Regions from separate parts of the Holdemania massiliensis genome, predicted to be linked through region 1. Evidence: a T-box and tRNA genes for the amino acid it is inferred to sense, from the RefSeq annotation. Region 1 holds a T-box; the other regions hold tRNA genes.
What was found. A T-box is a leader RNA that pairs with one kind of tRNA and senses whether it is charged. The one in region 1 lies ahead of thrS (threonine--tRNA ligase), so its partner is inferred to be a tRNA-Thr.
Positions count from the first base shown of each region.

Region 2: it has a tRNA-Thr gene. The T-box ahead of thrS (threonine--tRNA ligase) is inferred to sense a tRNA for this amino acid. The anticodon was not compared.
Region 3: it has a tRNA-Thr gene. The T-box ahead of thrS (threonine--tRNA ligase) is inferred to sense a tRNA for this amino acid. The anticodon was not compared.

Region 1 is NZ_JAKNTK010000001.1:2,155,046-2,165,493, reverse strand. It holds gene MCG46_RS09920 (valine--tRNA ligase) at 1-535, shown strand, start outside; gene MCG46_RS09915 (dihydrofolate reductase family protein) at 823-1,398, shown strand; gene MCG46_RS09910 (alpha/beta hydrolase) at 1,461-2,432, shown strand; gene ppdK (pyruvate, phosphate dikinase) at 2,623-5,256, shown strand; gene MCG46_RS09900 (SDR family NAD(P)-dependent oxidoreductase) at 5,398-6,231, shown strand; gene MCG46_RS09895 (aspartate dehydrogenase domain-containing protein) at 6,333-7,118, shown strand; gene MCG46_RS09890 (hypothetical protein) at 7,185-7,694, shown strand; gene MCG46_RS09885 (hypothetical protein) at 7,749-8,492, shown strand; T-box leader at 8,571-8,778, shown strand; gene thrS (threonine--tRNA ligase) at 8,825-10,448, shown strand, end outside.
Region 2 is NZ_JAKNTK010000001.1:3,458,684-3,469,131, forward strand. It holds gene MCG46_RS16050 (hypothetical protein) at 1-569, shown strand, start outside; gene MCG46_RS16055 (FAD-dependent oxidoreductase) at 3,373-5,157, opposite strand; gene MCG46_RS16060 (FAD-dependent oxidoreductase) at 5,506-7,248, opposite strand; tRNA gene MCG46_RS16065 (tRNA-Thr) at 7,579-7,654, opposite strand; gene MCG46_RS16070 (CBS domain-containing protein) at 7,759-8,463, opposite strand; gene dapD (2,3,4,5-tetrahydropyridine-2,6-dicarboxylate N-acetyltransferase) at 8,509-9,207, opposite strand; gene dapF (diaminopimelate epimerase) at 9,204-10,013, opposite strand; gene MCG46_RS16085 (aspartate-semialdehyde dehydrogenase) at 10,017-10,448, opposite strand, start outside.
Region 3 is NZ_JAKNTK010000001.1:3,057,654-3,068,101, forward strand. It holds gene MCG46_RS14190 (FAD-binding protein) at 1-1,330, opposite strand, end outside; gene MCG46_RS14195 (GHKL domain-containing protein) at 1,428-2,759, opposite strand; gene MCG46_RS14200 (LytR/AlgR family response regulator transcription factor) at 2,761-3,468, opposite strand; gene MCG46_RS14205 (hypothetical protein) at 3,683-4,765, shown strand; tRNA gene MCG46_RS14210 (tRNA-Thr) at 5,493-5,566, opposite strand; gene MCG46_RS14215 (Maf family protein) at 5,617-6,180, opposite strand; gene MCG46_RS14220 (type III pantothenate kinase) at 6,177-6,959, opposite strand; gene coaBC (bifunctional phosphopantothenoylcysteine decarboxylase/phosphopantothenate--cysteine ligase CoaBC) at 6,963-8,165, opposite strand; gene MCG46_RS14230 (ECF transporter S component) at 8,241-8,882, opposite strand; gene MCG46_RS14235 (delta-lactam-biosynthetic de-N-acetylase) at 9,151-10,005, shown strand; gene MCG46_RS14240 (metal-dependent transcriptional regulator) at 10,253-10,448, opposite strand, start outside.

The sequences.
Region 1 (10,448 bases):
CGTCTTGCCGCACACGGAAAAAGCCTGCTGCCTGGCGGCTTGGCCGACATCGATCGAAGGTCTGGATTTGAGTCATAATTATGAAGTCGATCAGCTGATTTCAGTTATTAAGACAATTCGTCAGGTTCGGGTTGACTACAATCTGAAGCCGTCCGCACCGCTGGCCATGACGATCAAAAACGCGCAGAATCAGCCGGCCGCCGTCGATGCTCAGATCGCTTCCATCTATGAAAAGATGTGCAAAGCCAGCTGGAAAGCTCAACTGGACGGAGAAATGCTTGTTCGTCCAATCCTGGGTGGTTCTCTGAGCATTCCGATGAGCGACGTCGTTGATCTGGAAGAAGAAAAGGCCAAGCTGAAAAAGGAAGCGGACCATCTGAACGCCGAAATCAAGCGTGCGGAAGGCATGCTTTCCAATGAACGCTTTGTTGCCAAGGCGCCGGCCGAAAAGGTTGAAGCCGAACGCAAAAAGCTGGAAACCTATAAGCAGCAGCTGGCAATCGTAGAGACGCGCTTACAGGAAATTGAAAAATAATGCAGAGATGGAATTGTGAAGTTCTGTTTCCGCATGACCCGGTCTTTTGAAGATCGGGTTTTCTGTTTTGCGGCCCTTGTTGATTTTTAGGATTGGTGAATGAAAAGCTGCGAAGCATTAGGGAAAGACAGGAGATCAGGGACCGTCAACTCCAACGTTTAATCAGAAAAGGAGAAGGATGCAGGCGGCAATTTCTGCTTTGGCTTATTTGAAAAGGAAGCGGTAAAAAGCGCCGAACCGGTTAAACTAAACGACAGGAAGTCCAATTAAGAAAGAGGTAAACAAAAATGGATCGGAAAGTTATTTTAAATCTGGCCGTCAGTCTGGATGGATATATCTGTGACTGCGACGGTGGCTTTGAGTGGATCCGCGGTCAGGGTGATCGGTCGCTGGATACGCAGCCGCTTTATGATATTGAGGAGTTTGCCCGTCAGATCGACGTGGTGGTTATGGGCCGAAAAGCCTATGCGGACTGCGGTCTGGATTTTATTAAGGAGCCGGCTGGCAAGCAGTTTTGGATTGCTTCCTCACAGAAGATCTCACTGGATCCGCCGGCCGTGAGAGTGAGCGGGGATGTTGTGGCTCAGGTTCTGGCGCTGAAGCAGCAGCCGGGCAAAGATATCTGGCTGTTTGGCGGAGCCGGTCTTACTCAGTCGTTCATTCAGGCAGATGTCGTCGACGAGTATATCATCGGCATCATTCCGATTTTATTAGGCCGGGGCCGACGGTTGTTTCAGGCTGATTTTGCGTCGATTCCGCTGCATCTGGAACAGACCTGGATTGATGATGGGATTGTGATCCTGCGCTATCGCCGTGAACGAAAATCTGGACAAATTGGACAAATCACGATAACTATGGGTTAGACACAGACAAAAGATGCGGCAGGGAAAGCGAAGTCATGATATAATAGGAACGGGTGATAACCATGAAAACAAAAACAAAAGTAATGATCGCGGCCGGAGCGACTGTTGGAGCAGCGGCCGGCTATTATGGAATCTGTGAGCTGGCATATAACCGTTTTATCCGCCGCGGACCGAAGTTCTTTGCGATGGGTCCGCAGGAAGAAGCATTCTCCGAGCCGCAGCGGACGGAACGGCTGCTGCGTCAGGAAGCTGTTCAGCAATGGTTTGTCAACAGTCAGGTTCTCGATCTGACGCTGACTTCCTTTGACGGGCTGCGGCTGCATGCGACGCAGATTCTTAACCATCCGGAAAGTGAAAAGTGGATCGTCATGGCCCATGGCTATGGAGCGGACAGTCTGGCACTTTTGCCGCGCGCGAAGACGTTGGATGAAGCAGGTTTTAATATCGTGCTGCCGGATCTGCGCGGCCATGGCTTAAGCGAGGGCGATTATGTCGGAATGGGCTGGAATGACCGGCGTGATCTGATTTTATGGACCGATCGGATTGCCCAGGAGCATCCTGAAAGCAAAATTGTTCTGTTCGGTCTGTCGATGGGCGCTTCCGCAGTGATGATGGCGTGCGGGGAAGAAGATCTGAACGATCACGTTGTCTGTGCGATTGAAGACTGCGGCTATACCAGTGTTCCGGCGATTGCCGAAAAGCAGGTGCGCCAAGCGTTTGGCATCGCAACTCAGCCAGTTTTGATCGGCTTGTCGACATTGATCAAAATGCGCTGCGGTTATTCTGTCTGGCAGGCCAGTGCTGTCGAACAGCTGAAGCAGTGCCGCGTACCCATGATGTTTATCCATGGTGAGGAAGACGATTTCGTGCCGTATGACATGGTGTTTGAAAACTATTATGCCTGCGCCAGTGAAAAAGAGCTGTATACCGTGCTTTCCGCCGGACATTGCGAAGCCTATCACAGTTCGCACTACGATGAGCGGCTGTTCCGCTTCATCCGCCGTTTCCTGCATTCAGATCCAAACCGCGGATAAAATCAGAAAAAAAGTTTAAGTGCAAAAAAAGCCTAGCAGACCCGATCTGAAAGGCTTTTTTGTCATTTTAGGGAAATCTGGTTAGACCAAAAATATGTAAACGTTTACAAAAACTATGGAAATTCCTGGTCAGTTCCGCTATAATAAGTCTATGAAAGTTGGCTGGAAAATACGCCTATAAGGAGGAACAATGAGCGAAAAATATGTTTATCTTTTCTCTGAAGGAAATGGTAAAATGCGCGAGCTGCTCGGCGGAAAAGGGGCAAATCTGGCAGAAATGACCAATTTGGGCATGCCGGTTCCGCAGGGCTTTACCGTTACAACGGAAGTCTGCACGCGTTACTATGAAGATGGAGAGAAAATTGCACCGGAGATTACGGAGGAAATTAACCGCAATCTGAAAACTCTGGAAGAAATGACAGGGAAAAAGATGGGCGATAAGGAAAACCCGCTGTTGGTTTCCGTACGTTCAGGAGCCCGGGCTTCAATGCCAGGCATGATGGACACGATTCTGAATCTGGGCATCAACGATGAAGTTGTCGAAACGATTGCGGCGAAGACGGAAAATCCGCGCTTTGCTTATGACAGCTATCGGCGTTTCATTCAGATGTTCTCAGACGTCGTCATGGGCTTGCCGAAAAGCAAGTTTGAAGTGATTATCGACGAGATCAAAGACCGCAAGGGCGTAAAGCTGGATACTGAGCTGGATGCTGATGATATGAAGGAGCTGACGGCCTGCTTCAAGGAGTTCTATAAAGAAAACCTGAATGAAGACTTCCCGCAGGATCCGAAAGAACAGATGATCCGCGCTGTTGAAGCCGTCTTCCGTTCTTGGAACAACCCGCGTGCGATCTACTACCGCAAGATGAACGATATCCCAGGTTCTTGGGGAACAGCGGTCAATGTTCAGATGATGGTGTTCGGCAATATGGGCAATACCTGCGGTACCGGCGTAGCCTTTACCCGCAACCCGGCAACCGGTGAAAACAAACTGTTCGGCGAATTCTTGATGAATGCGCAGGGCGAAGACGTCGTGGCAGGAATCCGTACGCCGCAGACGATTGATGAATTAAAAGAAGTCATGCCGGAGGCTTACAACAGCTTTGTTGAAATCTGCGGCAAGCTGGAAAAGCATTACCGCGATATGCAGGACATGGAATTTACGATTGAAAACGGCAAGCTGTTTATGCTTCAGACGCGAAATGGAAAGCGCACCGCGGCGGCAGCTTTGAAAATCGCCTGCGATATGGTTGCCGAAGGTTTGATCAGCAAGGATGAAGCGCTGATGATGGTTGAGCCGAAAGCTCTGGATGCTTTGCTGCATCCGCAGTTTGATCCGGCTGAATTGAAACAGGCCCATCAGATTGCCAATGGTCTGCCAGCCTCGCCGGGTGCCGCCTGCGGTCAGGTGGTATTCAGCGCCGAGGATGCGATTGTTGAAGCCAATAAAGGCAAGAAGGTCGTTTTAGTCCGTTTGGAAACTTCGCCGGAAGATATTGAAGGCATGAACGTGGCTCAGGGAATTCTGACGGTCCGCGGCGGCATGACTTCGCATGCGGCAGTTGTCGCGCGTGGCATGGGACGCTGCTGCGTATCCGGCTGCGGTGAAATTGACATCCATGAAGAAGAGAAAACCTTTACCGTTGCAGGTCAGACCTTCAAGGAAGGCGACTGGATTTCGCTGGACGGCTCGACTGGCAATGTCTATGGCGAAGCCGTCAAGACTGTACCTGCCCAGATTTCCGGTGATTTTGAAACCTTCATGAAGTGGGCGGATGAACGCCGCGTCCTTCAGGTCAGAACCAATGCGGATACACCGAAAGATGCTAAACAGGCTGTAGCCTTTGGGGCTCAGGGCATCGGTTTAGTCAGAACTGAACATATGTTCTTTGATTCCAACCGTATCAAAGCGATGCGGGAAATGATTGTTTCCTCGACGGAAGAACAGCGCCGTGCGGCGTTGGCGAAGCTGCTGCCGATGCAGCGTTCGGATTTCGAGGGCATCTATGAGGCGATGGAAGGCCGTCCGGTTACGATTCGTTACCTGGATCCGCCGTTACATGAATTCCTGCCGACATCCTCTTATGATATTGCAACGCTGGCTCAGGACATGCACCTGAATATTGATGATCTTAAGAGCATCATCACTTCACTGCATGAATTCAACCCGATGATGGGTCACCGCGGCTGCCGTCTGGCAATTTCCTATCCGGAAATCGCCGAAATGCAGACCCGCGCGGTCATTGAAGCAGCGATCAACGTCAATCGCAAGCATCCAGATTATCACATCACACCGGAAATCATGATTCCGTTAGTCGGCGATGTCAACGAACTGAAATACGTGAAGAACATCGTTACGAAGGTCGCGGATGAAATCATCAGTGCTTCCGGAATTGAAATGAAATACATGGTCGGAACGATGATCGAAATTCCGCGGGCTGCTCTGCTGGCGGATGAGATTGCCGAAGAAGCTGAATTCTTCAGCTTCGGCACCAACGATTTGACGCAGATGACGTTCGGCTTCTCGCGTGATGATGCCGGCGGATTCCTGTCTCACTACTATGACAAGAAGATCTACGAACAGGATCCGTTTGCCCGTCTGGATCAGCATGGTGTTGGCAAGCTCGTAGCGATGGCTGCGGAACTGGGACGCAAGACCCGTCCAAACATCAAGCTGGGTATCTGCGGTGAACATGGCGGCGATCCAAGCTCCATTGAATTCTGTCACCGTGTTGGACTGAACTATGTTTCCTGCAGTCCGTATCGTGTGCCAATCGCTCGACTGGCTGCGGCGCAGGCAGCGATTAAAAACGACAAGCATTAATCGGATTCGAAGCATAAAGGCAGGCTGAGATTTGCAGCTTGCCTTTTCTCATGGAAACAGAAGCCAATAAAATAAAAGCGTGCCGTTCGCTTTTCCTGCAGAAAAAGTTTATAATAAAAGAAAGCAAAGAAGGGAGAGTTGATGATGAAAAGTATTTGTGTTATCAGCGGCGGCGGCAGCGGCATGGGTTTGGAAGCAGCCAAGATCTTAGGTCAGAAACATAAGATTATTTTGATGGGAAGAACTGTTTCCAAACTGGAAAACGCTGTGAAGATGCTTCATGATTCCGGTATTGAGGCTGAGGCTTATCCCGCGGATGCCAGTCAGCGTGAATCGGTCCGAAAGCTGGCTGAATATGCCGCTCAGCAAGGCGAGGTCAAAGTCCTGATTCATGCGGCAGGGGTTTCCCCGCACATGACAGATGCTCAGAAAATCTTCGAGATCAACGCAATGGGAACGATGAACATGGATGAGGAATTTGTGCGGATCATGCCGCAGGGCAGCTGTATCCTGAACGTATCCAGCATGTCGGCATATATGCTTCCTTCGGATAAAGTGCCGAAGCCAATCTATAAGCTGAGTCTAACAGATCGTGAAGCATTCCGCTTGGCTGTCAGTCAGATGCTGGATCAAATTCCGGCTGAGCAGCAGACCGGCACGGCGTATACGCTGTCCAAGAACTTTGTGCTGTGGTATACATCCCGCATGGCGGTGATGTATGGCAAACAGGGCATTCGCGTTGTTTCAATCTCACCGGGAACCTTCAAAACTCCGATGGGTGAGATTGAAGGCCAGGAAGCAGCGTCTTTCGCAGAACGCGGCGCTTTGGGACGCATGGGTGAACCGGAGGAGATTGCCCGGATGATGGCGTTTATGGTCAGCGAGGAATGTTCTTATCTCACCGGTGTCGATATTCTGTATGATGGGGGATCTGTGGCTGCGATGCAGGCGATGAGGGAAGACCGTTCCCATTAGAACAAGGCAGAATCAGAAGAAAATTGGAGGAAAGCTGAAGCAGGGCGTCAGAAAAAAGACGCAGACTTCAGCTTTTCTTAGCAAAGCAGAGGAGAAAACAGATGAAGACAAAATTTGCGATTTTAGGCGCTGGTAAACTAGGGCAGATTGTAGCGCGGGCCTGGAAAGCCGGAAAAATGCCGGATTATGAGCTGGTTGGAATTTTCAGCCGGACAGCGGACTCGGTTTTAAAGCTGGCAGAAGAGGTGGGTGTGGAAGGGACGACAGAGGTGGAACAGCTGTTGTCCTGGCAGCCGCAGATCGTTGCCGAAGCGGCTTCCGTGGAAGCGGTCAAAGCATATGCGATTCGATTGTTGGAGGCTGGCGTAGATCTGGCCACTTTGGCGATCGGCGCTTTTGCGGATGACGATTTTTACAAGCAGGTGCAAAAGACCGCCCGGCAGCATGGCCGCAAGGTCTATATTGCTTCCGGAGCCATCGGCGGGTTTGATATAATGCGAACCGCAGCGCTGATGAGTCCGATCGAAGCTTCGATCACTTCGCAAACCGGTCCTCAATATTTGCGCTCAACCCCGGTCTATCGTGAAGAAATGGCCGACAGCAAGACGACGCTGACCGCTTTTGAAGGCAATGCCAAGGAAGCGATCGCTTTGCTTCCGCGGCGGGTCAACGTGGCGGTGGCCACCTCACTGGCCACCAACGGCCCTGAACAAACCCGGGTGAAAATTGAAAGCACGCCGGGCTTTATCGGCGATACGCACACGATTCGCGTTGAAGGGGAAGAAATCAAGGCTGAGATTGCGATCTATTCCCGAACCAGTGCGATCGCCGGCTACAGTCTTGTCGCACTGCTCAACAATCTGGCCTCACCGATTCAGTTTCAGTAGTTTTTCCGTTCTGCCAAGGTATAAATCGGAAAAAAAACGCCGAGAATACTGGCAGGAGGAATCAAAATGAAAAATACAATTCTGCGGTTCGCTGTCCTGTGTCTGGGTTTTGCCTTGATCCTGGGCGGCTGCAGCCGGAACAACAACAATTCAGCAACCCCTTCGCCATCGCCTTCCGCTTCGCCGGAAAGCTCAGTGATGCCGACGGAAACACCGGAAACCATTGCCAGCGTGCAGGATCTCTTGGACTATTTCCAGACCAACAACTACACCTTCAATCAGGTAACGCCGATCGAAAACACCGATTTCAACGCCCTGGAAGGCACTTCCTTTCAGTATAACGATCAGGTCTATTACCTTTACCGCTTTGATCCGGCCAATGAAGAAAGCCAGAAAATGCTGAACTATGCCAGCCAGAATGGCCGCATGAAAGTCAATGCGAATGGTCAGGAAACCGAATACTACGCTTACGTCAACGGGAATACCGCGCTGATCTACGACAGTAAGGAAATGATCGAAGATCTCAAAGAAATTTATTCCCAATACCGTGTGCCGTCGTCAACGCAGGGTCAATAAGACTCTGCCTTTTCTTTTGCATGGTATAATGAAATCGGAAAGGCGGGGAGGACGATGAAGCGGACAGGACGAAGGATAGCCGTACTGCTTATGTGTGCGCTGCTGCTGAGCGGATGCGGCTGGCTCGATCAGCTATGGATCATGGCCAAGGCAGGCCGGGCATTGTCAACGATGACTTCATTGACCGCAGAAATTGAAATCGAAGCCGAAGGCAAAGCCGGCAACCTCTATCTGTGGCTGCCGTATACGGTAATAGGCCAGGGAAGGCTGCAGTGGCAAAAAGAACCTGCTTCCTTCAATCTGGATCTGAAGTGGCAGGGCGGCAGCGGTCTTCTTCAAATTCCGCTGCATACTCAAATTCAGCGGCGGTTAAGAAATGATCAATGGCAGCACTACGAGGAAAAGCAAAAGCAATGGGTCGATGACGTGCCTCCAGAGAAAATACCGCTGGATCAAGACGCACTGTGGGCTTTGTTGAAAGCCGGACAATGGTCGATGAACGAAACGATTCGCGGTCTTCGCTGTGCTGAGGTCAGCGTGAAGCTCGAGGCAGAGAAAGCGGTGGACCTGTTACAGAGCTGGGGAGTCCAGGAGCCAATCCTCTCGCTGATCAAAAGTCAGGATGAACTCGCTGTTTGTTTGGCTGTGAACTATGAAAGTGGGGAGCCGGTACGTCTGACGCTGGACAGTGAATCCGTCTGGCAGCCTGACGATAAACTGTCGCTGACGTTAGCTCAGCTGCATGTTCAGGCAGATTTCTCGCTGATCAATGAAACAGAATGGCTGCCGCTGGAATAAGCAGAAAAAATTTGTCAGGAGTCATGAAGAAAAAATTCATTTCCATTGACAAGGATGATAAACCGGTGTATAAATGAATTACATATCAAGACCAGGACAAGATTGTTTCAGAACTTGGATCAGAGAGGTTTCCGGTAGGTGAAAGGAAACTGAAAAGGGAAACGATTACCGCCTGCGAGTATCGCTTTTGAAAAAGCGACGATTCTCATCGTTATCGAGCTGAGGTGTCTGTTTCTGGGTAGGAAGCAGGAAGTAAGGTGGTACCGCGTTGAATAACGTCCTTAATCAAGGGCGTTTTTTTGTGGTCTTGAAAAAATAGGAGGAATAGAAAGATGATCAACATCAAAGAAGACGAACATCTGCATGTGCTTAATCACAGCTGCGCGCACTTGTTGGCACAGGCTGTCAAACATCTGTATCCGCACGCGAAATTCTGGGTTGGACCGGTCATTACCGATGGCTTTTATTACGATATTGATTTAGGCGATGATGTACTGCATGAGGAAGATCTGCCTAAGATCGAAAAGGAAATGAAAAAGATTGTCAAGGACGGCAAGCGGATTGTCCGCCATGAGATTTCCAAGGAAGAAGCCTTGGAAATGTTCAAGGAGGATCCGTATAAAATGGATCTGATCAGCCACATGGATGAAGCCGATACGGTAATCAGCTGTTATACGCAGGGTGATTTTACCGATCTGTGCCGCGGTCCGCATGTCGAAAGTGTCAAAGAACTCAAGCATTTTAAGCTGCTGAAGGTCAGCGGAGCTTATTGGAAGGGCGATGCCAACAATAAGATGCTGCAGCGGGTTTACGGGATCTGCTTTGACAGTGAGGAAGAAGTTCAGAATTATTTGAATTTCCTCGAAGAAGCGAAGAAGCGCGACCACAAGAAGCTGGGCCGAGAACTGGATCTGTTCATGATGAGCGAATACGGACCGGGATTCCCGTTCTTTCTGCCTAACGGCATGATTCTGCGCAATGTTCTGGAAAACTATTGGTATGAAGAACATACCAAGGAAGGCTATCAATTCATCAAGACGCCGATCATGCTTTCCAAAGAACTCTGGGAGCTGAGCGGTCATTGGGCAAACTATCAGGAAAATATGTATACGACGATGATCGATGATCGGGAGTTTGCGATCAAGCCGATGAACTGTCCGGGCGGCATGTTGGTGTATAAGAACGGTCTGCATTCCTATAAGGATCTGCCTTTGCGGGTCGGCGAGCTGGGTCAGGTACATCGCCATGAAGCCAGCGGAGCCCTCAACGGGCTGTTCCGGGTCAGAACCTTCACCCAGGATGATGCGCATATTTTCATGCGCGAGGATCAGATTGAAAGTGAAGTTGTCCGGCTGATTAATTTCATCGACCGTGTGTATTCAGTCTTTGGCTTAAGCTATGCGATTGAACTGTCAACCCGTCCGGAAAAGAAATATATCGGCTCGATTGAAATCTGGGATAAGGCCGAGGCGGCGCTGGAAGCGGCCTGTCATGCAGCCGGCAAGAGCTGCAAGATCAATCCGGGCGACGGCGCCTTCTATGGCCCGAAGTTAGACTTCCATTTAACCGACAGCTTAGGCCGGGTATGGCAGTGCGGAACGATTCAGCTGGATATGAATCTGCCGGAGCGCTTCGATCTGACCTATATTGATGCCGATGGTTCCAAAAAGCGGCCGATTATGCTTCACCGCGTAATCTTTGGATCCATCGAACGTTTCATCGGCATTCTGATCGAGCATTATGCCGGGGCGTTCCCAATGTGGCTGGCACCGCAGCAGGTCGTGATTGTTCCGGTGCATCATGAACGTCATCTCGCTTACGCGCAGCAGCTGGAAGCGATGCTATTGGCTAAGGGCGTGCGCGTGAAGGTCGATGGCCGCAATGAAAAGCTCGGATACCGTGTCCGCGAAGCGCAGACGCACAAGATCCCGATGCAGATTGTCGTTGGGGACGGCG
Region 2 (10,448 bases), 1.3 Mb from region 1:
AACCTTCTGATTGTTACTTCAATCCTGCTCTTCCTGTTGCCCTTTGCTCGTATGAAAAAGACACAAATACCGACAGAAGTAAAATTCCTGGTTATTTCTACACGCATCATCATAAGTGGACTTTATTTGATTTTCTGTCAAACACTCCCATTGAATGCACGCAGGAAAATATGATACCCATTCAGTCTGAAATCCTTTCCCATGTTTACTGTTCGGAAATAACGAGAGGTTACTCGGATATTGGCTGTATTATAAAGCGAGTTGGTGAGTCTGATGAGCAAAAAAACATCTCGCCGACACATATCAAAAAAAACAGAACTGGGGTTTATCTCATCAACCTGGTCGTTCCTGAAGATACGTTTGATGAGAAAGATGAGATTATCATGATGGAAAGAATCATCAGGATTTTCCCTAGCCGTTTTCATACAAAAGACTGTTTCTTTGATTATGTTGACAATAATACAATCATTGAACCTATTTTGAAAGAATTCGGAGCTTATAGAGAAAAGAGTATAAAACACTTAAGCTTAAGTTCCCGTGATTCCTATTTCAGTAATCGACAGCAGTAAATAAAGGCTCTTCAAAATAATCTATTTACTTATTCGTTCTTTTAGTCTAAATTGTTGAAGAATAAAAGAAGTTCCTTCTTTTTCGTTATTGTTTCATACTGTGGAAAAATACTTCATGCGTAAAGCTTAAATTACCTATCAATTATTAAGCAAAGAAATTTTTCAGTGAATATTACATTTCTGATTTTATAATTCATACTTTCCTAAATAAACTTTTCGCTTAGCAGGCCATATATTTTAATTATTGGTTTTCTAATATTTTTACACGATCTTATACATCTAAATAATATACCAATCAAAGCCGCCTCCAGCGTTAACTATATTCCAGAAAGTCCACCAAAATATAATTTTATATAATATGGATAGAAACCAGTTGTTTTCTGTTTTCAAAAAGATGATTGAAGAAGGAATTTCTGAAAACAAAATAAAAAAGTGCACATCTGTCAGTACTAAATTACTGAATATATTAATCTCCAGATGAGGCGAATATCCAATGGATGGAATACAATGCATCAATATAGGAATGATAGTTGGAAAGTATAAATATAGAAATACATTGATAAATTTATTACAAAAACTAGATTCTAATAAGTATTTTATGTAATATAGTGGGAAAATCAGAAAAACCACAGTAGTAAAAAAAGATAATAAAATACTATATAACAAAAACTCAAAAAAATGCCGACTAAGATTTTCGACAATATTTATGATTAAATATTTCAGAGACATAGAATCATAGAAAACCAATGTACATAATGAACTCAGAATAAATGAACTTATTAATATTAGGGGGATGAATTTATAAAAAGTCCTACTCCCTTTTTCTTTAAGCGAAATTTTCAATTTAATGCACGCTAGGAAAACAGGAAATAGAATTAAAGGGGCAAAAACATAAAAAGGATAGCATAATCTTGTAGGAAAAATGAAACGTAAACATATAAGCAAATAAAACAGAAAACAAATCATAGCATCAAAAATATAATAGAAAGTTTTTATTTTTATGTCTTTTAATTTAAATAAAATTGCTGCTGCACTTCCAACTATAAAGAGATTAACTAGTAAAATATTACCCTTTAACGCAGCCATTATACTAAAATGAAAAATGATTATAAGAGATAAGAGTTTACATCCTAGTATTGAATTCATATAATTTAGAACACCTTTCATTTATTAGAGTTAAACTGGTCAGGTTAGAAAACAGGTCATCATCCATTCCATGACACTTATATAATGAGTTAATAAAAATATTATAACATAATTACATTCTTTAGTTTTATGAATCTAATGGATTTAAAGCGTTTGACAACCTATTTTTAATTGCATATAATTATTTCAAATTTACTATTATATTTTTGCAAATTAAGCAGTTTTTTGGCGAACTTACTTTCAAACTATTTCACTGATACAACGCTTCGCAATTTTAACAGGAGTAAACAATGAAAAAGGCAGCACAATTTCTAGGCTTAATTTTGTTTCTTTCTTTATACAATAATTTTTTTTCTTACTCGATTATTGAAGGAACACATTTTTTCAATGTCTTTATGTTCTGTTTATCTATTTTCTTCTTGTTTAAGCTGCGTGCTATTAAAATCAAAAAAGGGCATTATCTATTTGCGATCTTCTTTTCTTTCGTTTTCATAATTTTAGTTTACCTTAAAGATGCAGTTTATTTTTCCGAAGATGGATTAGCCTATTTCAATCTTGCATTTATTTTCATTCCAATTTATATCGTATGTATTAAGTTAAGAATTAAATTCCAAATAAAGGAGTCTTATGTATATCGCGATTTTAAAATTACGTGTCTTGTTTATATTTTAGCTATTGTCTGCGGTTTTCTTATCTATTATCGACCAGATAGTAATATTTACCAATATATCCAATATCGTCTCTTATTTGTTCATTATACCTATGTGTTTTTAATTTATAGTTTTTTTATTTCTACTTTCCTCTTTTTCACATTTTTATTATTTCCAACCTTAATAATCAACGAAATAATGCCCGATTTTTATAACCATCGCTGGGTCAAGTTCATCTTCTATTTCTATTTCGCATGGATATCAACAGTAATGATGCATACCCGTCCCTTAGAGGGTTTTTGGGAGCATAATGACATACTTCAAGTTATGTTTTTCTCAGAGCTGCCGACGTCTTTAATTTATTCATTTTCAAAAAATAAGCTATTTAATCCGATCTTTTTTAAAACGATTATTTGGTGGGTTGTTTTCGGATTACGGGTTATGGGAACATGGTCTCATTGGATCATCTTGTAATTATTTCGGATGTTATGACATCCGAAATCCTTAACTGATCATATCCTGGCCTGTGTCGGCCAACCCTTTCAGACCATTTCAAATCATTACAACAGCCATGATCTCACTCCGTATCCATCAGTCAAAACATAGTAAATAACACCTTTCAAAAGCTTAGATATTCCTTGGTTAGTCGTCAACTGGTCATTACTCCCCGCAATCATTTCTGAAGTTTTCTATCTATTTTATCAAGCTTTCCTGTGTTCACTGCAGAATGGTTAAAATATACCCCATAATCAGAATCTTAGAAACATCGGTATTCCTATCATTATTATTACTTCAAGAATTCTACTTTCTCTATCATACAACTATCTTTAGAAAATTTTTGAATATCCATGGATCTACTTTAAATCCATCATTAAAGATCCGACATACCAATTTAAATTCAGTTCTAATCCTTATTAATTAACAGAAAAAGCCATAACCTTCCTTTTAATCCAATCGGATCAAAATTCCATTTATGACTTTTACTTTACATCAAATTGAATTGGTACTTATTTCGCAATCGCTTCAGAAGCCGCGTTGCCTGCGTTATAACCGCTGGTTACTGCCCAGCCGAACAGCGTCGCGCCCATGTAGACGTCGCCTTCCAGACCGCCGACGACTTCACCCGCTGCATATAAACCTTCAACCGGCTGCTTTTCAGCATTCAGAACCTGCATGCTGTCATTGATACGCAGACCGCCCAAGGTAGCATAGTAACGGATGTACTGCTGCAGAGCATAATAAGGACCTTCCGCACTCAACGGTGCAGTCAGTTCACGGCCGAATTCATCAGTTCCGCCCGCGGCTGCTGTTTCATTATACTTCGCTGCCGTTTCGGTTAAAACACCTTCCGGCAGATTCATCTTCTTTGCGAGATCTTCTAACGTATCTGCTTTAACCATAAATGGATTGCCTTCGCCGTCATTGGCCAGCCACTTCTCGACATCCTCTTCAGAATAAATCTTCGAGCCTGTCATGCCTTTATTGAAAGCATCAAAGGAAGCCTGATCCATGATCAGATACTGCGCTGTATTCTTTTTCATATCCTGCATCAGATCCCATGCGTTCCCCTTTTCATTCGAGAACCGCACTCCATCCTGATTGACCAAGAATGCTCCGGAAGCCGCATAAGCTCCGCCGACACCCGGGTTGCAATACTGACCTAAACCACTTGGCAGAATCATGGAGTTTGGCTGCGTATTGACAAATTCCATATTGAACGTATCTGCGTTAACCGCTTCCGCCATCTTCAGGCCATCGCCCGTAGCTCCAGCATGTCCGGCATAAACAAACTGTTTGTATTCTTCTGGAACCATCGTATCATTTGCACCAAATCCGCCGGTTGCCAGAATTACAGCTTTTGCATTGATCGTATAATTCTTTGTTTCATCACTGGCTTTTACGCCCTTAACAACGCCGTCTTCAACAATCAGCTCAGTCGCCGGGGTATTGGTCATCAATGTCCCTCCGCCCGTTGTAAAGCTTTCCGATAAGCTGGAAACCACGCCTGCACCGCGGCCTTCGCCGGAATAACTGCGGGTTGGCTTGCCATCTCTCTGATAAGGAACATTAGCACCGTCTTCCGATACCAGCCAGTCAAATGCCGCACCGGTTGTATTAACGTAAATATCCAATGTCGCTTCGTCATTGTTATTGTGTCCGTTTTTCAGCATATCTGCTTTCAGCTGTTCCGGAGAATCTTCATAACCGTCTTCCTTCTGCCACTGGCTCCCAGTGGCCATTGTTCCGGCTCCGGCCATGGCACTGGCACCGCCGACAACGCCTGTCTTTTCCAACAGAATTACACTGTTGCCGTTCTGCTGTGAAGACAGGGCTGCGGTCAGACCTGCAGCTCCGCCGCCGACAACGACGATATCCGCATCCAATGTAACTTCCTCTTTGGTTGCAGAAGAAGATTCTACAGGTTTTGTCATTTTATCCATATCTGCACCTGCCTGGGTTAAAGCATCTTCCATCGCTGTTTTGAAACCATTGGAAGTGACTGTCGCACCGGAAATTCCATCAATTCCAAGGGTCTGATTATCCAAAACCTTGGTAACCAACTCTGGTAAAGCGGCTGCGCCGATTCCTTCTGTTTCGGTCTGTTCAAGAATTTGAATGTCAGTAATCTTTTCTGCGTCAACCGTGACTTCCAGCGTAATATCGCCATGAAATCCCGCTGCCGTTGCTTTATAGGTTCCTGCTTTCATTCCGCCGGTGGCTTCCGGTGCTTTGGTCGAGCACCCTGTCATCAGCAGCATCGCCGCAAGAACGATGGCAACTAATTTTTTCATTTCTTCTTTCCTCCTTGATAGACGATCGTCTACCCTCTACTATTTTATTGATTCCTAAAGTTATGTCAATCCCTTTTTGTGAAAGTTTTATATTTTCAACAGTATACAGAAAAAGCACTGGAATTTTACAAACCTTTTCCAATGCTTTGCAAATCTATTCATAAGTAAGATTTATCCTGCCGCTTCCAGTTTAATGATTTGATCAAAGACTGCAGCAAGCTCGAAAGCCGCGTCTTCCTTCATTCTGTTTGACCTGACAGCTAATTTTATTTTCTAACCCAGCTCATCGCATTCAGCGTATTTAAAAAGACAGCGCCGCAGCACTGCCTTAAGTTTAAATCGTATTGTTTATTTCTGAATCAAAGACGCAGCCTGAGCCGCAGCCAGACGCCCGGAATTGGCCGCAAAAGAAATCCCGATGCCTACTCCCGGATAACGGGAATCAAAAGCATTTGATGCGATCAGTTCGCCTGAAGCAAACAATCCGGATACCGGCTGCCCTTCGCCACTAAGCACCTGAGCTTTGTCATTAACCTCAATACCAGGAATTGTTCCGAATGTTCTGACCACTGCAGTTTCCAGATAAAACGGTGCCGTTTCAATCTTGTTTGCCTGATCCGCTTTCAGACCAAAGCCAGGGCTGACCTGATCATCAATTGCTTTGTTGTATGCCGCAACCTCAGCTTTTAATGCCTCGGCATCCATCCCAGCGGCCGCTGCCAGATCATCCAACGTATCATACGCTACGGCCATGTTGGAATCCAACGCCTTCTGCAGTCCTTCCGCATCCGCGTATGTACTATCCGCAATCACAAAGGCCTGATGTTCCGGCAGATCCGCAACCGCACGCTGAATAACATATTTCGGAGCTTTTTCGTTGGTAAACCGCACGCCGGCTTTGCTGACCATGAACGTTGAAGCCAACAGATCGGAACGATCCGGATTTACGACTGAACCCATTGTTCCATCTCCGAAGACTTGGGTTCCAAACTGTTCGGTCAGCAGGATACCATCGCCTGTCGCTCCGGCATTGGTTGCGATGACCCCATCCGCATAGTTCGGAGCCAGTTTCTGCATCAGTTCCGGATTGCTGCCGAATCCCCCGGTAGCCAGGATGACCTGGCTGGCTTCGATCGTATATCGTTTGTTTTGATCTTCAACCTTGACGCCTTGAACTTCACCATTTTCTACAATCAGTTCTGTCACCGTGGTTTCCAGACGCAAGTCAAACGGCATTTTATCTTCGACTTCCGCCTTGATGAAATCATAGAAGCCCTTGCCCTTGTTTTCCATCCGCAGCGAGAACAGTTCATCGTTAGATGGATCTACCTTTTCGGTCTTGCCCGTGTAAGGTGCATTCAGGTTTTCCAGCACGTTCAGTGTATCCGCAGAGCTTTCATACACATTGCGGACCAGCTGTTCATTTGCCGGCTTGGAACCAGACGTCTGTTCAAAGAAATTCACAATCTGATCAATTGTACTCTTAACGCCATCGGCCTGATGAATGGAAGAATCCGTACCGAAGATTGCACCGCCGGTTGCCGGCAATGAACCGCCGACTGTCGGCAGCTTTTCAACAAGGATGAATTTGATTTCCGGATGATTCAGCGTCAGCTCATAAGAAGCCATAATGCCGGAGATGCCGGCACCGACAATAACAACATCTGTTGTTTCTGTTTCGCCTTCTGCAATTTCCTTTTCAGTGGAGGCTTTCAGCGCTTCCAGATCCCCGCCGGCTTCGGTCAGCGCTTTTTCTGCAGCCTCCAGAATGGCCTTGCTGGTAAAGGTAGCCCCGCTCACCGCATCCAGTGCCAAAGACTGCTGATCAACGATCATCTGCGGCAGCTTTTCAATCGCGCCGTCACTGATGCCCGGCGTTTCATTATGCTCATCGACCGTAACGCTGACGATTTTGTCCTGATCCACCGTTACCGTTACTTTGACTGCACCGTTCATGCCCTGAGCTTCAGCAGTATATGAGCCAGCCTTATAGCTGCCCGTTCCTGACTGCGGTGCCGGTGCCTTGGCACAGCCGCTCAGCAGCAGGACGGAAGCCAGAAGAACTGCCCCCAACTTTTTCCATGTGTTCATTCTTTCCCTCTTTTCTTTCTGCATAATATGCCTGTTTATTCTGCCGGATTCGGTCACGATTGTCAAGACTTTTACAAATGCAAATGCTCCGGATGCGAACTAAATTGGCAGTATTTTATATCCTTTATTTTTCAGCAAATTTTCTCTTTCGAGAGCTGGATGGATGCGCAGCAGAGCGGGTTCCTGATTGCTTCTCTGATTCAAGTTGGGAATCCTTTCCTTCTGCTGCCAATTGATTTTCTTTCCAGAAATTAACATGTTAATCCTGTGCTTTCTTGGGAATCAAAATAAAAAATTCCGCGGATCTCTCTGCGGAATGTTAATTTCTCATGGTGCCGACTATAGGACTTGAACCTACCACCTACGCGTTACGAGTGCGTTGCTCTACCGGATGAGCTAAGTCGGCGTAAATATAGTTTATAAAAACTGTGTGCTTCTGTCAAGTTTTTTTGTGCTTTTGCCGCAGTTTTTGCATCAAAAAAGGGAAATTCGTATTCCCCATTTTTTGCCTTATTTCTCCAGTTCATACAACAGCGGCAAATCAGCCACGGTAATGATTCCAATCGGCTTCTGATGAGCGTTGCCGGACTCGGTAATCAGAATCGCAGAAATGCTGACGCCGCGGTGCAGACTTTCCTCAAATAAATCCTGAGCTTCCGTGACATCAGCGGTCCGGGGCAGAAACAGCACGCGTTCCTTCTTATCCTTAAAATACAGACAGTCGTTGACACAGCCAGTCAGCGGTTTGTCGGTTCGGCTTTGATGCAGTGTCCAGCGGGCAATCATTTCCATCGTTAATAAAGCATGAAACCCGCCCTGAGCGTAAACCGGAAGCTTGGATGAACCCATCGTTTCCATAATCGTTACCGCTTCACGAATTTCCGTCTGAGGATCGCAGATCTTTACCGGTTTGAGAAAATGCGCGCTGATTTTCGGCGGTTCGCAGATCTTGCGGGCCAACTCCTCAATTTCCTCGACGACCTCGTCAATTGGGATCGCGATAATATGACCTTCATCGGACCGCTGATGCACAATCGCATTGCGCAGGTCGGCATATTCCTGCAGCTCCATTTCATATTTACGAACCAATTTACTGGTTCGGGACGCTTGGTTTAACAGCTGATAAAACCGTGAATACCGCGTAACACCGCTGATTTGTTTCAGCTGCTTTTCGATCATTGCGAACGCGTTGAGAAACCGCTGGGCATTGTCCATGAAAAAAACCTCCTGATGGATTCTATTATATCAGGTTTTCCGTTTTCACCGAGAACTATCCCTTAGCTTTTCCACAATTTTTGTTTTTTTCATCGTCTGTTCATCTTTCTGCTTGATTAACCGTGCCGGAACGCCTGCAGCCAGCCATCCGGCGGGAACATCCTGCGTCACGACCGATCCGGCGGCCACCACCGCTCCCCGGCCGATCCGTATTCCTTCCAGAACAACCGCATTCGCGCCGATCAATACTCCTTCTTCAATGATCACCTGCTGAGCACTGGCCGGCTCCAACACCCCGGCAATGACCGCGCCAGCCCCGATATGACAATGAGCTCCGATTTCCGCCCGCGCTCCCACGACGGCATTCATATCAATCATAGTTTCAGCACCGATGCTCGCTCCGACATTGATCACCGCTCCGCTTAGGATCACAGCATTTTTTCCGATCTCGACTTCATCCCGGATCCAGGCTCCCGGTTCAATCCGGCAGGGCAGATCCTGAATCGCCAGCTGCGGCCAGGCGCTTTGACGCTGCGGACAAACGATCCGCAGATCCCGTAACTGCCGGCGCTGATCCTCAAGCTGTGAACGCAGAATTTCCCATTCCCCAATCACCAGCTTAAACTGATCGCCATACACCGCCGCTTTCTGCCAATGGGTCGGCTGGATCTCGTTAAACATCAACAACACTTCTGTACTGCGTGAATGATCGTGCAGTTTTTGAATCAATTCCTCAGTCTTCATCCACAATCTCTCCCTTCCACCCTTCCTATAAACTGCGACGGTCCGCTCAGAAGACAAGCTTGATCCTCGGCTTGTTCTACACTCAGTAATCCGCCCGGACAGCGCACCTGCGCAGGCAGCGGACAAAGGCCGAAGATGGCTGCCGCTACTGCGCTGGCACAGGCGCCGGTGCCGCAGGCCAATGTCCAGCCTACACCGCGCTCCCACGTTCTGACCTGCAGTTCACCATTTTCCCGCCAGCGCACAAAATCCACGTTGGTGCCTTCCGAAAAGAAGGGATGCGTTCCGATGGAACGAGCTTGATCATCACTGATCCGATCAGGATCCGCTGTAAAAATAACAGTGTGCGGTACCCCCAGCCAGAAGCTGCAGGACTGCTGCTGAGATAAAAACGGCGCGTGAAGCAGGCCCGGAAGCAGCGGCTGCTGTGTAATCCGATGCGCATCAAAGTCCGGTTTCCCTGCCTCCACCTTACAGATAAACGGTTCGGTTGAACAAATCCAGGCTTGTCTGAGCCCATCGCCCGTTCCAATCACCCAGGTGTGATCGGCATCGATCCAGCCCTTGCGGTAAGCATAATGCACAAAACAGCGCAGACCATTGCCGCACATGTTGGCGCGCGACCCATCCTGATTCCACAGCTCCATGCTTAACGGATCACGGTGAGCAATGATCAGTCCGTCCGCCCCAAACCCACGATGGCGGTCACACAAAGCAGCCACTTGTGCGCAGTCCATAACTGGAGTTCGGCTACCGTCAACGATCAGGAAATCATTGCCGCACCCCTGATACTTTTCGAGAATCAAACGCTACACCCCTTTCTTCAATAACCCATTCTGCCACGCCCATTCTCCGATCTGCACGGCATTGGTCGCCGCGCCTTTGCGCAGCTGATCGCAGCAGCACCACAGATGCAGTCCTTTTTCACAAGCTCCATCCCGGCGCAGCCGTCCGATCATGACGATATCGCTGTCGGTGCATTCTTTCGGGGTCGGGTAGGGAGCTTCGTTCAGGACAATCCCAGAACAGTCTTCAGCAGCCTGACGAATAGTCTGCAAGCTCACCGCATCACGCGTTTCGACGTAAATCGATTCAGAATGACAGCGGTATACCGGCACCCGCACACATGTGCAGCAAACCTGCAGCGAAGCTTCATGCAGGATCCGCCGGCCTTCGTTCTGCATTTTCCACTCCTCACTGCTGATGCCTGCCTCATCGAACTCACCAATCTGCGGAATCAC
Region 3 (10,448 bases), 900 kb from region 1:
CATAACAAGCCAGACCCGCAGGCTGACGTTTGGATACCGAACCCAGCTGACTGATTGCGCCTTCATTGCAGAAACGCTTTCCTTCAACATTTAACATCAGCATTGGACAGGTTCCCCAAGGTCCGCTGACACCGCCGCCCAGTGCCATCCAGCCACGCGGTGAAGCTTCAATCATACCGCCAGCCCAGCAACCCATTTTGTGGCCGATCCCAGCACGGATGGTTGTGCTTGCCCAATCCTCAGCTGTTTTTCCATCTCGTTCAGCCCATTCCATACCTTCATTTAATAAAGCCCAACACATCTTTGGATCACCGATAAAATCTCCAGCGCATAAAATTACACCCTTATTCGCTGTAAATTTAACATACTCACCCTCAGCATTCTTAGCGATCAAACCTGTAACAGTCCCTTCATCAGACTGGACTAAGACAACACCTGTATGTTCAAAGAACCATTCAGCCCCATGTTCTTGGGTATACTGTACAATATATTTATGAACAAATTCTATATTGTTCCCTTGATAGCCATAGAATTGTGCATTACATGGCCAAGTCTTATAACCACCGCAGCGAATTGGATAGGAAACTTTCGCTCCGCTGTAAGCAGCCTGAGTATTACATAACGGATATTCAAACATGTTGGACATATCAAATTCGCCTTCATCAGGGACTTCTACACCTGGAATTCGAACCATCGTCCCCTTCATGAAGACATGACTGTCATTCGCTTTCCGCTGTTCTTCATACAGATTATAAATTTCCTGATATCGATCAAACATCGCACCGGAATTCTGCACGAAGCCGCGGATAATATCCGGATTACAGCGTCCATTGGCTCGCAGGCAGAACTCAGAAGTAATTTCACCTGTATTGTATGGGCCAAAACCACGATTGATCAAAAACTGTGAATTGACATGTCCGATATCCTCACCAAACCAACCGCCCATATTTGCCCCGGTATTCTCTAAATCTACAAATGCACCCCAGGCCTGCTGTTCAATGACAGCCACACTTGCCCCTTCATCCACAGCACCTAAGGCTGCACCTAAGCCCGAATGGCCTCCACCTAAAATTACGACATCGAACGTCTTTTCTTCTTTGATTTCTGAATCAGCAACCACTGGTTTCTCACCCAGCCAATCACCAGGGCCACAATAGCCCGGAACTCGTCCATCCGCTGCGGCAGAACCGCTATTCGCAGTTACCACTGGTGTTGATTCCGGCTGCGTCTCATTCGTTGAACAGGCACTGAGCAATCCCATTGCGGCAACACCCAACGCGCTTGCTGCTGTAGATTTTAGAAAATCCCGTCTTGAAATTCCTTTAATCATAAGTTTCTCCCTTCATTCTTGGTATTTTTATCCTACCATTGCTGAAAAAAGAAAAAAATGGCTTCTGTCTGCTTGGACATTTTTCTTGTCTGCTTAGTCAATTTTTTAACAAGGCTTTCGGAAGAGGGAAAAGCAAAGTCAGTATAAAATGATGATTGATCACTTCTGTCGATATTGTGCCTTGATATTTTTCAACAGTATAACGAATACTCCTCAAGCCATAGCCATGACCTGCATCCGCTTTTGTCGTTTGCAGCTGATCCTTATGCCAAAGCATTAAATCACATTGACAAGGATTATCAAAACGAATAACACACCAGGATTGATGAAGACAGACCTTCACATTGATTTCCCGCATATCCTCGGAAAGCTGGCAAACATGTTCAATTGCATTATCCAAGGCATTGGCAAAAATTGTTGTTAAATCAGCAGGAGCTAAGAAATCTAACAGCTCTCCCTGAATCATAGTTAAGAGTGGGATCTTATTCCTCATGCAGCATTCATGTTTATCTGTCAGGATTACATTTAAAGTTTCATTGCCGGTGTCGACAAAGTTCTCAAAGCCTTCCATTTGTTTTTGCAGTGTATTTAAATATTGCCGGCGCTTTTCATGATCTTCCAGCTGTTCCAGAACTTGAAGATGATTTTTCATATCATGATATTTCTGATTCACGATTTCCATAGTCTGCTGGCGATTTTCCACTTGGCGATACTGCAGCTTCAGCATGGTTTGCATGCGCTGCAGATCTTCCTCTTTGTGCTGGCTTTCCATCATCCATTGATAACCAACGATAGTTAGAAAGCCACAGATACTGGCAATTCCTTCAATAGAAATAGCTTCCAATCCGCGTGCCCAGCTTTCTTTGCCTAACGTCTCTGCAAAAGTCCCAATATAAACTACAGGGACAACACTTAAAGCAATCAATCCCATATAAACTGGATTTTGCTGAGTCAAGTCATATCGAAAAACCATCTTTTTCACAGGTGTCAAAATTAGAATATAGATTCCGAGCAGACCAAAACAGGAAATCAGGCGTAATCCCCAGGCTGAACCTTCTACTAAAAAATTAGTTGATTGAGCACTGATCATTAGATGACCAATTAAGTGTCGAATAAATCGTGTCGCCAAAAACAGCACGATAACATAGTAAAAACATTCCCGCCATCGACAGCCGCAATACAATCTGACAAAAACCATCAATGTTAGAAAAGTTTCCAATACATAAAGAATGCTGTAAATATCACGGGTTTGCTGCGAAGTCATACTGAGGAGATTCCATAAGTAATAACCAGCGACTAAAAGCAGAGGAAGTCCCCAGCGACGCCAAGAATGCGGACGAAGCGATGAAAGATAATAAAGAACGGCATAGACTTCACAAACTGTAAACAGCAGCAGGAAACCAAGATCTAACAGTTCTGATTGCGTCATATTAAAGTAACCTGCCTACATGTTTTGTCAAAGCTTCCATAAACTCTTTACGCCGATATTTGCTGATTAATAACTCATCTTCACCAACAAATACTGTAGATTTACGAATTTGACGTACATAATCCATATTGACTAAATAGGCGACATGGCAACGAAAAAAACGTTCATCCAAAATCGCTTGAATATTCTGAAGAGGTTCATTGCAGCGCAGCACTTGTGTCTCTGTATGAATTTGCAAATGACGCGCCACGATCTCCACATAAAGAATCTCATTCATTTCCAGCCAGACCTGACCACGGTCTGTTTTCATCGGAATTCGTTTCTCTTTTTGTTTCTTTTCAATCCGTCGCACGGCTTTCATTAATTTTTCCTTGAAGAGTATAGGATTAACGGGTTTCAGAATAAAATCCATTGCTTGTACAGCATAGCCTTGTATTGCATACTGCGCAAGATTCGTAATAAAGATAATGATTAGATCTTCATCTTGTTCGCGAATTTTAGCCGCTGCCTCCATACCATCCATTTTATCCATTTGAATATCCAACAAGGCCAAGTCAAAGGAATGCGCTGGTAAGGCAGAGAAACTTTCACCATCTGTAAAAACAGCAATCTGTAAATTCAGTTGTTCTTCTTGCTGAATCTGATTGAGAATTTCTTCCATACGTTGAATCTGCGGCAGATAGTCTTCTACCAGCGCCACTCTGATCATCACAGCTCCCCCTTATTAATCCTTTGTGAAATCTTTACGTTATTTGTATCATACCATATTTGAAAAGACGGAACAATTATGATCAAAAAAAACGCTTAAACATCATTTCGTCTACTTAGCCATTTTTTCCGACTGATTGGAAAAATAGATATCCTTTTTTCAATATCAATTCGTGATATAATGAACGAAAAGAAAAAGAGAGGTTTTTTTATTGATGAAAACGAATAAAACAATGATTATGGCGATCAATTTCCCATTTTGTTTACAGGAAGAAAATCACGCGCATCCTTTTCAGATTTTAGGTGATTCTCAGATTAAGATGAATTATTTAGAGGCACTGAGCCGAGAACTTCACAGTACCGCTGAAGATTTTCAAGATGTTGCCTTTACAGCAGTCAAGCTTACAGGCTATCCGACAATTATGAATGCTGATAAAGTTGGAGAACTATTGCATCAAATTCGTCAGGAATATCATTTAACAGAATTTTGTGAAGTTAGTATTGAAACATTGCCAAATACAGTTTGTGTACCTTTATTAAGCGGATTGAGTCAGGGAAAGCCGACACGTTTTCAACTGCAAATACACTCACTGCAGCCAAAAGAATTACTAACATTAAAGGTTCCATACACCTTACCTGACATTCAAAATTCAGTCTTATTTTTAGATAAGTTCCGCGTCAATAATGTTTCATTGACCTTGGATTTAGGAATTCCAGGTCAGACCTTTGTTTCATTAAAACGCACGTTACGTTCTTGTTTAGAACTGGAACCTGATCATTTGATGCTTCGGCCCTATTTAAGTGTGCAGCAACAGGCCGATCAAAAGCTGCAGCAAAGAATGTTAAATTCAACAGATGAATATTTAAAAGAGCAGGGTTGGGTGAATTACGCACCTGGATTTTATTGCAAAAAAGAATGTCATGATCAGTTCTTAAGCCAGCTATGGACCCAAGGCGAAGTAGTCGGTTTTGGTCTGGATGCTTATTCGTGTTTTGATGGTTATCAATATCGAAATACACGTGATTTAGCATCTTATATTTCAGGGGCTGATGATTGTCAGCAATTAATTGAAAATCCACAGGCTTTATCGTCAGAAGAAAAACAGCTTCGGCAATTACGCGGACAATTATTACTTGATCAGCAGCCAGCTGCTGAAGGATACGCCGAGAGTGTTCAAAAGGAAATCAATTCATTTATCAAACAAGGATATATTGAAGAATTAGATGGTAAATTAAGCTTAACTAAGGATGGTAAAGGTGCTTTCTGGATCAGCTTATCACATGAAGCTTATTACTGATGAATGAATAAGTAATGTGTAGGACAGTTACGATTTAATTAAGTGCTGGAATCGTGTTCACTCATCTTTAAATTAAAGAATAACGGGTGCGAACCTGAGGTAAACATAGAATCCCTGGGAGGTTCGCACCAGAAATATGTGAAAAAGAAAGATAATGTTGCAAGTAACAGAATTATTCGCTATGATAGTAGCAAGTTAAGAATCATTTAAATCTCTTTTAGTTTCTTATTAGCTGTCGCATCGCTTACGCGGTGCGTGGATTGAAATAACGGACAAAGAGTTCCTAAAACAATATGCAAAACGTCGCATCGCTTACGCGGTGCGTGGATTGAAATTGTACCGTACTTTTTTCCATCAAAACTTATTCCGGTCGCATCGCTCACGCGGTGCGTGGATTGAAATGCAAATAGAACTGATCCTCCACCACCGAACACTTGTCGCATCGCTCAAACGGCTCCAGAGAATATTAATTCAATTTTCAGCAAGAAAGCTAAAAAAAAGAACCTTAAAAATAAGGTTTAAAACAATTTTTCGATTGACCAATCAATACCGTAAATTGAAAATTAGATATTAAAAATCAAATTGCTGATCTATGATCGTAACCACCTAATAATTTTAATACAAAAATAGACTAAATATCACAAAAAATCAAAAAGTGGTACGATTTGGGTACGATTTGAAAATGAATGCATCAAAAAAGCCCTTAACTAAGGGCTTTTTAAGCATCTGGTGCCGATACCCAGAATTGAACTGGGAACTGAGCATTACCATTGCTCCGTTTTACCATTGAACTATATCGGCAGGCATTTAATATAATATCAGGTACTTATAAAAAATGCAACTATCTTTTTTCAGAATCCAAATTTTTTCAATGCACGAACTATGCGAGCAACGGGAAATCCCATAATTGAATAAAAATCACCATTAATTCTTCTTGCCAAAAAGAAGCCTTCGCCCTGAATGCCATACGCTCCTGCCTTATCCAGCGGTTCACCCGTTTTTACATAAGCTTCAATCTCCTCAGCCTCTAAAGAATAAAACTCCACATCGCTAATATCACAGAAAGAGATTCTTTGAGTTGATGACAACAAGCAAACCCCTGTCATTACTTGATGCGTTTTACCGGATAACTGAGCGAGCATCATTTTCGCTTCTTCTGAATTTCCTGGTTTTCCTAAAACTTGCTGCTCTAAAACAACAATGGTATCCGCACCGATCACGACCGCTTCCGGATGTCGATCTAACACCGTTTGAGCTTTTCGCCAAGCTAATTCCTCCATCGCAGCTTCCAATGGTAAATTCCGATTTAACGTTTCATCAATGTCCGCGATCTCAATGTCAAAAGGAATATGACACCGCTCTAAAAGCTCACGCCGCCGCGGTGATTGGCTGGCAAGAATTAGTTTCTGTTTCATTCCCGGCTTCCTTTCTGATTCTTATCATAAATAATCTTCATTCCTTTGAATGCAAGATCCGGGTCATATTCATCAATACAATCCGTTTCTTTGACAAGAATTCGCCCCAATCCCCCAGTTGCGATTACCTTTAACTGCGGCTGATTCAGCTCCGCTTTAATCTTTCGAACAAGATATTCCACCTGCCCGATGTATCCATAGACCAATCCTGACTGCATCCCCGTAACCGTATTTTTAGCCAGCACACGTTCTGGTTTATTAATCTCAATTTCCGGCAGCTTGGCCGTCATTGACCATAATGCCTGAGCCGCAATTTCAATCCCCGGTGAAATCACCGTATATTCAAACACACCTTTACTGGATATGTAATCATAGGTTGTCGCTGTACCAAAGTCAATCACAAGACACGCCTCATGATACAGATGATAAGCCGCTGCTACATTTACAATTCGATCGGCTCCCACCTCTTTTGGATTTTCAGAATTTACAGAGATTCCCGTTTTCACGCCCGGTCCGATAATCAGCGGCGTACAATGAAAATATTTGATAACCGCACTCTCCAGAGAATGCATAATCTTGGGAACAACGCTGGAAATCACTACGTCATGAATCAAAGAACTGTCGATCAGACGTGTCGACAACATTGTCCACAAAACCATGCCCAACTCATCCGAAGTTCGTGGTGTTTTGGTCGTTAAGCGAAACGTCGCTTTCAAATCATCGTGATCGAACACGCCTACCGTGATATTCGTGTTCCCCACATCCAAGGTCATCAACATAATTTATTTCTCCCTTTTTTCTTTTAGGATTGTCAAACAGCGCTCTAACAGTGCATAAGCCAGTTGTTCCTTGCGCATGATCGGCAATGCTTCCTCTCCTTGCGCTGTAAGTACGGTAACCCGATTTGTATCAATTCCAAATCCTGCCCCTTGTTCCCTTAAATCATTAGCCACAATCATATCCGCATGCTTCGACTCCAACTTTGCACGCGCATGCTCCAAAAGCTGCTCTGTTTCCATGGCAAAGCCACAGACTACCTGATCCTCGCGTTTTCTTTCTCCAATTGTTTTTAGAATATCCTGTGTTCGTTTTAGAGTCAGCTGAAATTCCCCTTCTGACTTTTTTATTTTCTGCGCGGCCATTTCAATCGGTGTATAATCAGCAACTGCCGCTGCTTTAATAATTAAATCTGAGTCTTCAGCATACATTAAAAGGGTCTCCGCCATGGATTGAGCGGAAGTCACCGGCATGTCTGCAACATTACGCACAGGCGGTAAAGTGGTCGGCCCATGAACTAACGTTACCTCAGCCCCCCAGTTTCGCGCTGCTTTTGCGAGAGCATAACCCATTTTTCCACTGGAATGATTGGTTAAATAGCGAACTGGATCCAAAGCTTCTTGAGTAGGACCTGCACTCACTAACACCTTCAACCCGGATAACGGTTTTTCTGTAATTAAAGCCTGTTCAATTTCATCTTCAATCGCCGCTAAAGGAGCAAGGCGGCCTTTGCCTACATCGCCGCATGCCAGCAAACCGCTGTCCGCCTCTACAATTTGCATGCCTCTGGCTTTTAACAGGCGCAGATTCTCCTGAGTCGCCGGATTTTCGAGCATTCCGGTATTCATGGCCGGACAAATAATCTTAGGACAGCTGCAGGCTAAAAAAGTTGTAGTCAGCATATCGTCAGCCAGTCCATGAGCGAACTTGGCGATCACATTGGCAGTCGCCGGGGCAACCACAAAAACATCCGCCTGCTTTGCCAGCGATACATGCTGAACATGATATTCAAAATTCCGATCAAAGGTATCCACACTGACACGATGACCGCTCAGTGACTCAAAGGTCAATGGGCTGACAAATTCAGTCGCATTTCGGGTCATGATCACATGGACGTCCAAATCTTTCTTTTTTAAGTCACTCGTCAGCTGTGCCGCTTTATAAGCAGCAATTCCACCAGTAACACCTAATACAACTGTTTTTTTCACAATATCCTCCCTGCCGACAATGTCGGCCATTTTAAGAATCATGTCTGACTCTGAAGCATTTTCTTAATCCAATCGTTAATTTGCCGAAGAAGCTTTCCTATACCCTTTAGTCAGAGGCATCAGCGCTCGTCCGACGGCCAGAACAATCAGCGCTCCGATCACCATTTCCATTATACCATTTGTCATAACAACGCCCAATAACAAAGCCGCCAACCCGGACATCGCTACGCCTTTAACTGCAGCATAGGCAGAACCGAAGAAGAAATAGATCCCCAGCATCACCAGCGTCGTATGCAAAAAGGTGCTGATCAATGTCGAAAACAACAAACTGGCGTTCACTTTCTTCGTTGCCTTCATCAGCAAGTTAAACATCAAGCCGGACAGCCAGCCTAATAAGACCCGAGGACCTAAAGCAATGACCAGACTCGCCAGACCTCCATGGAATTCACCGACTGAATAAAAGGGTGAAAAAACAAAAGAAGTAACAGTAGGCGTCAAGGTATTCACGATAACACTGCTGATCCCAAAGATCAATCCCACTACACTCCCTGCTCCAGGCCCCAGCAAAACCCCTGCCAGAATAACAGGGATATGCAATGTTGTCGCACGCACTGGACCGATCGGGATATACCCCAGCGGCGTCAGCATCAGCACAATTTCGATGCAGCCGAATAAAGCCAGCAGCACCATGTTTTTTGTCTTCTGTTTCGATTTCATATTTTTTTTCCTCCTGTCGCTCCATTTCGGATGCAACGTACTGAAATACGAGAATCTCTTTCAGCCTCACGATGTTTGATAGAAGTCACTTCGGATCTCCTTTAAACGCATGAAAACCAAACTTTGAGAATTCATTTTTATTATACTCAGGATCTCCTTTAATTCAATAGTTCCCTGTCCAACTCTGACAAAAGACTACCAAAAATAGACAAGCCTAAGTTTGTTAAACCTCAGCCATACTAACGATACAAGAAATGAAGGTGAATGAATGAAGAAAATACCTTATGTATTATTAATCAGTCTGCTTCTGCTGAGTGGATGTCAGAATCGGCCGGAAGACAACGATCTCACGGCAAAGGTGGGTTCCATCACTGACGATATTCCGGAAATCGATATTCCTCAAACAGATATCGACTTCTCACAATTCAGTACATTAGATTCAAAGATGCAGGCATGGGGACTTGGCAAAGACAAAGATGAAAATGGCCAGCCTCAGGATGCAGTGCTTGCCAACGAAAGGTATAAAGCTTATGATACCGTGTTCGTCGGACGTCCTGATCACAAAGTTTATTTAACCTTTGACAATGGTTATGAAAATGGCAATACGCCAAAAATTCTAGACACACTGAAAGAAAAGAACGTCAGTGCCGTCTTCTTTGTCACATCCCAATATGTTCTGGAAAATCCTGATTTGATTCGGCGAATGATTGATGAGGGACATATCATCGGCAATCACAGCTATCATCATCATTCTTTTCCAACGATCAGCATTGAAAAGGTTTATGATGAAATCATGCAGTTAGATGCCTTATTATTAGATCAATTCCAGTACAAGATGACATTGGTCCGCCCGCCAAAGGGAGAATTCAACGAACAGTCACTGGCCCTCAGCAATCTCTTAGGATATCAAACAGTGCTGTGGTCGTATGCTTACTATGATTACAATGTTGCCGATCAGCCTGATCCGACCTCAGCTTTAAAGAAAAATCTGGACAACGCACATCCTGGTGCAATTTATCTTCTGCACTCCGTATCGGATACCAATACCCAGATTTTATCAGATTTAATTGAAGGACTGCGAAACTTAAACTATGAAGTTTCCCGCTATGATTTAAAAGAGTGACCCAAAAACTGAAATTAAAATACAAGTTAATTGGAATACTGTTACCTGAAAATCGAACATTCCAATTGGGGATAAAAAACAACCGCTGATTAAGAATCTAATCCCCTTGAGTCTGATTCTTCCGTATAAAAACAAATTTCGTTTCCCTTGCTTATTTATTCCAGGCAGCGGATAAGGAATTTGTTTTTCTTTATAGCGGAGAAATCCCTGTCTGATGATATCAAATTGATAATCCTTGTGATATTCGTTACTCCTTTTTTTGTACTTCCGAGCGCAGCTGTTCCAAACGAGCCTCCGCCGCTGCATCCTGATCAAAATACTCAACAAGTAAATCCAGACAACGCAGCGTTTCCGGTGAACTCATATGTTCCAGCTTCTCCGTTTCCTCTAACAGCCGGTCTCCTTCAATCCCTGCCAGCTGCAGAAAACGCGCCACTCGCTGA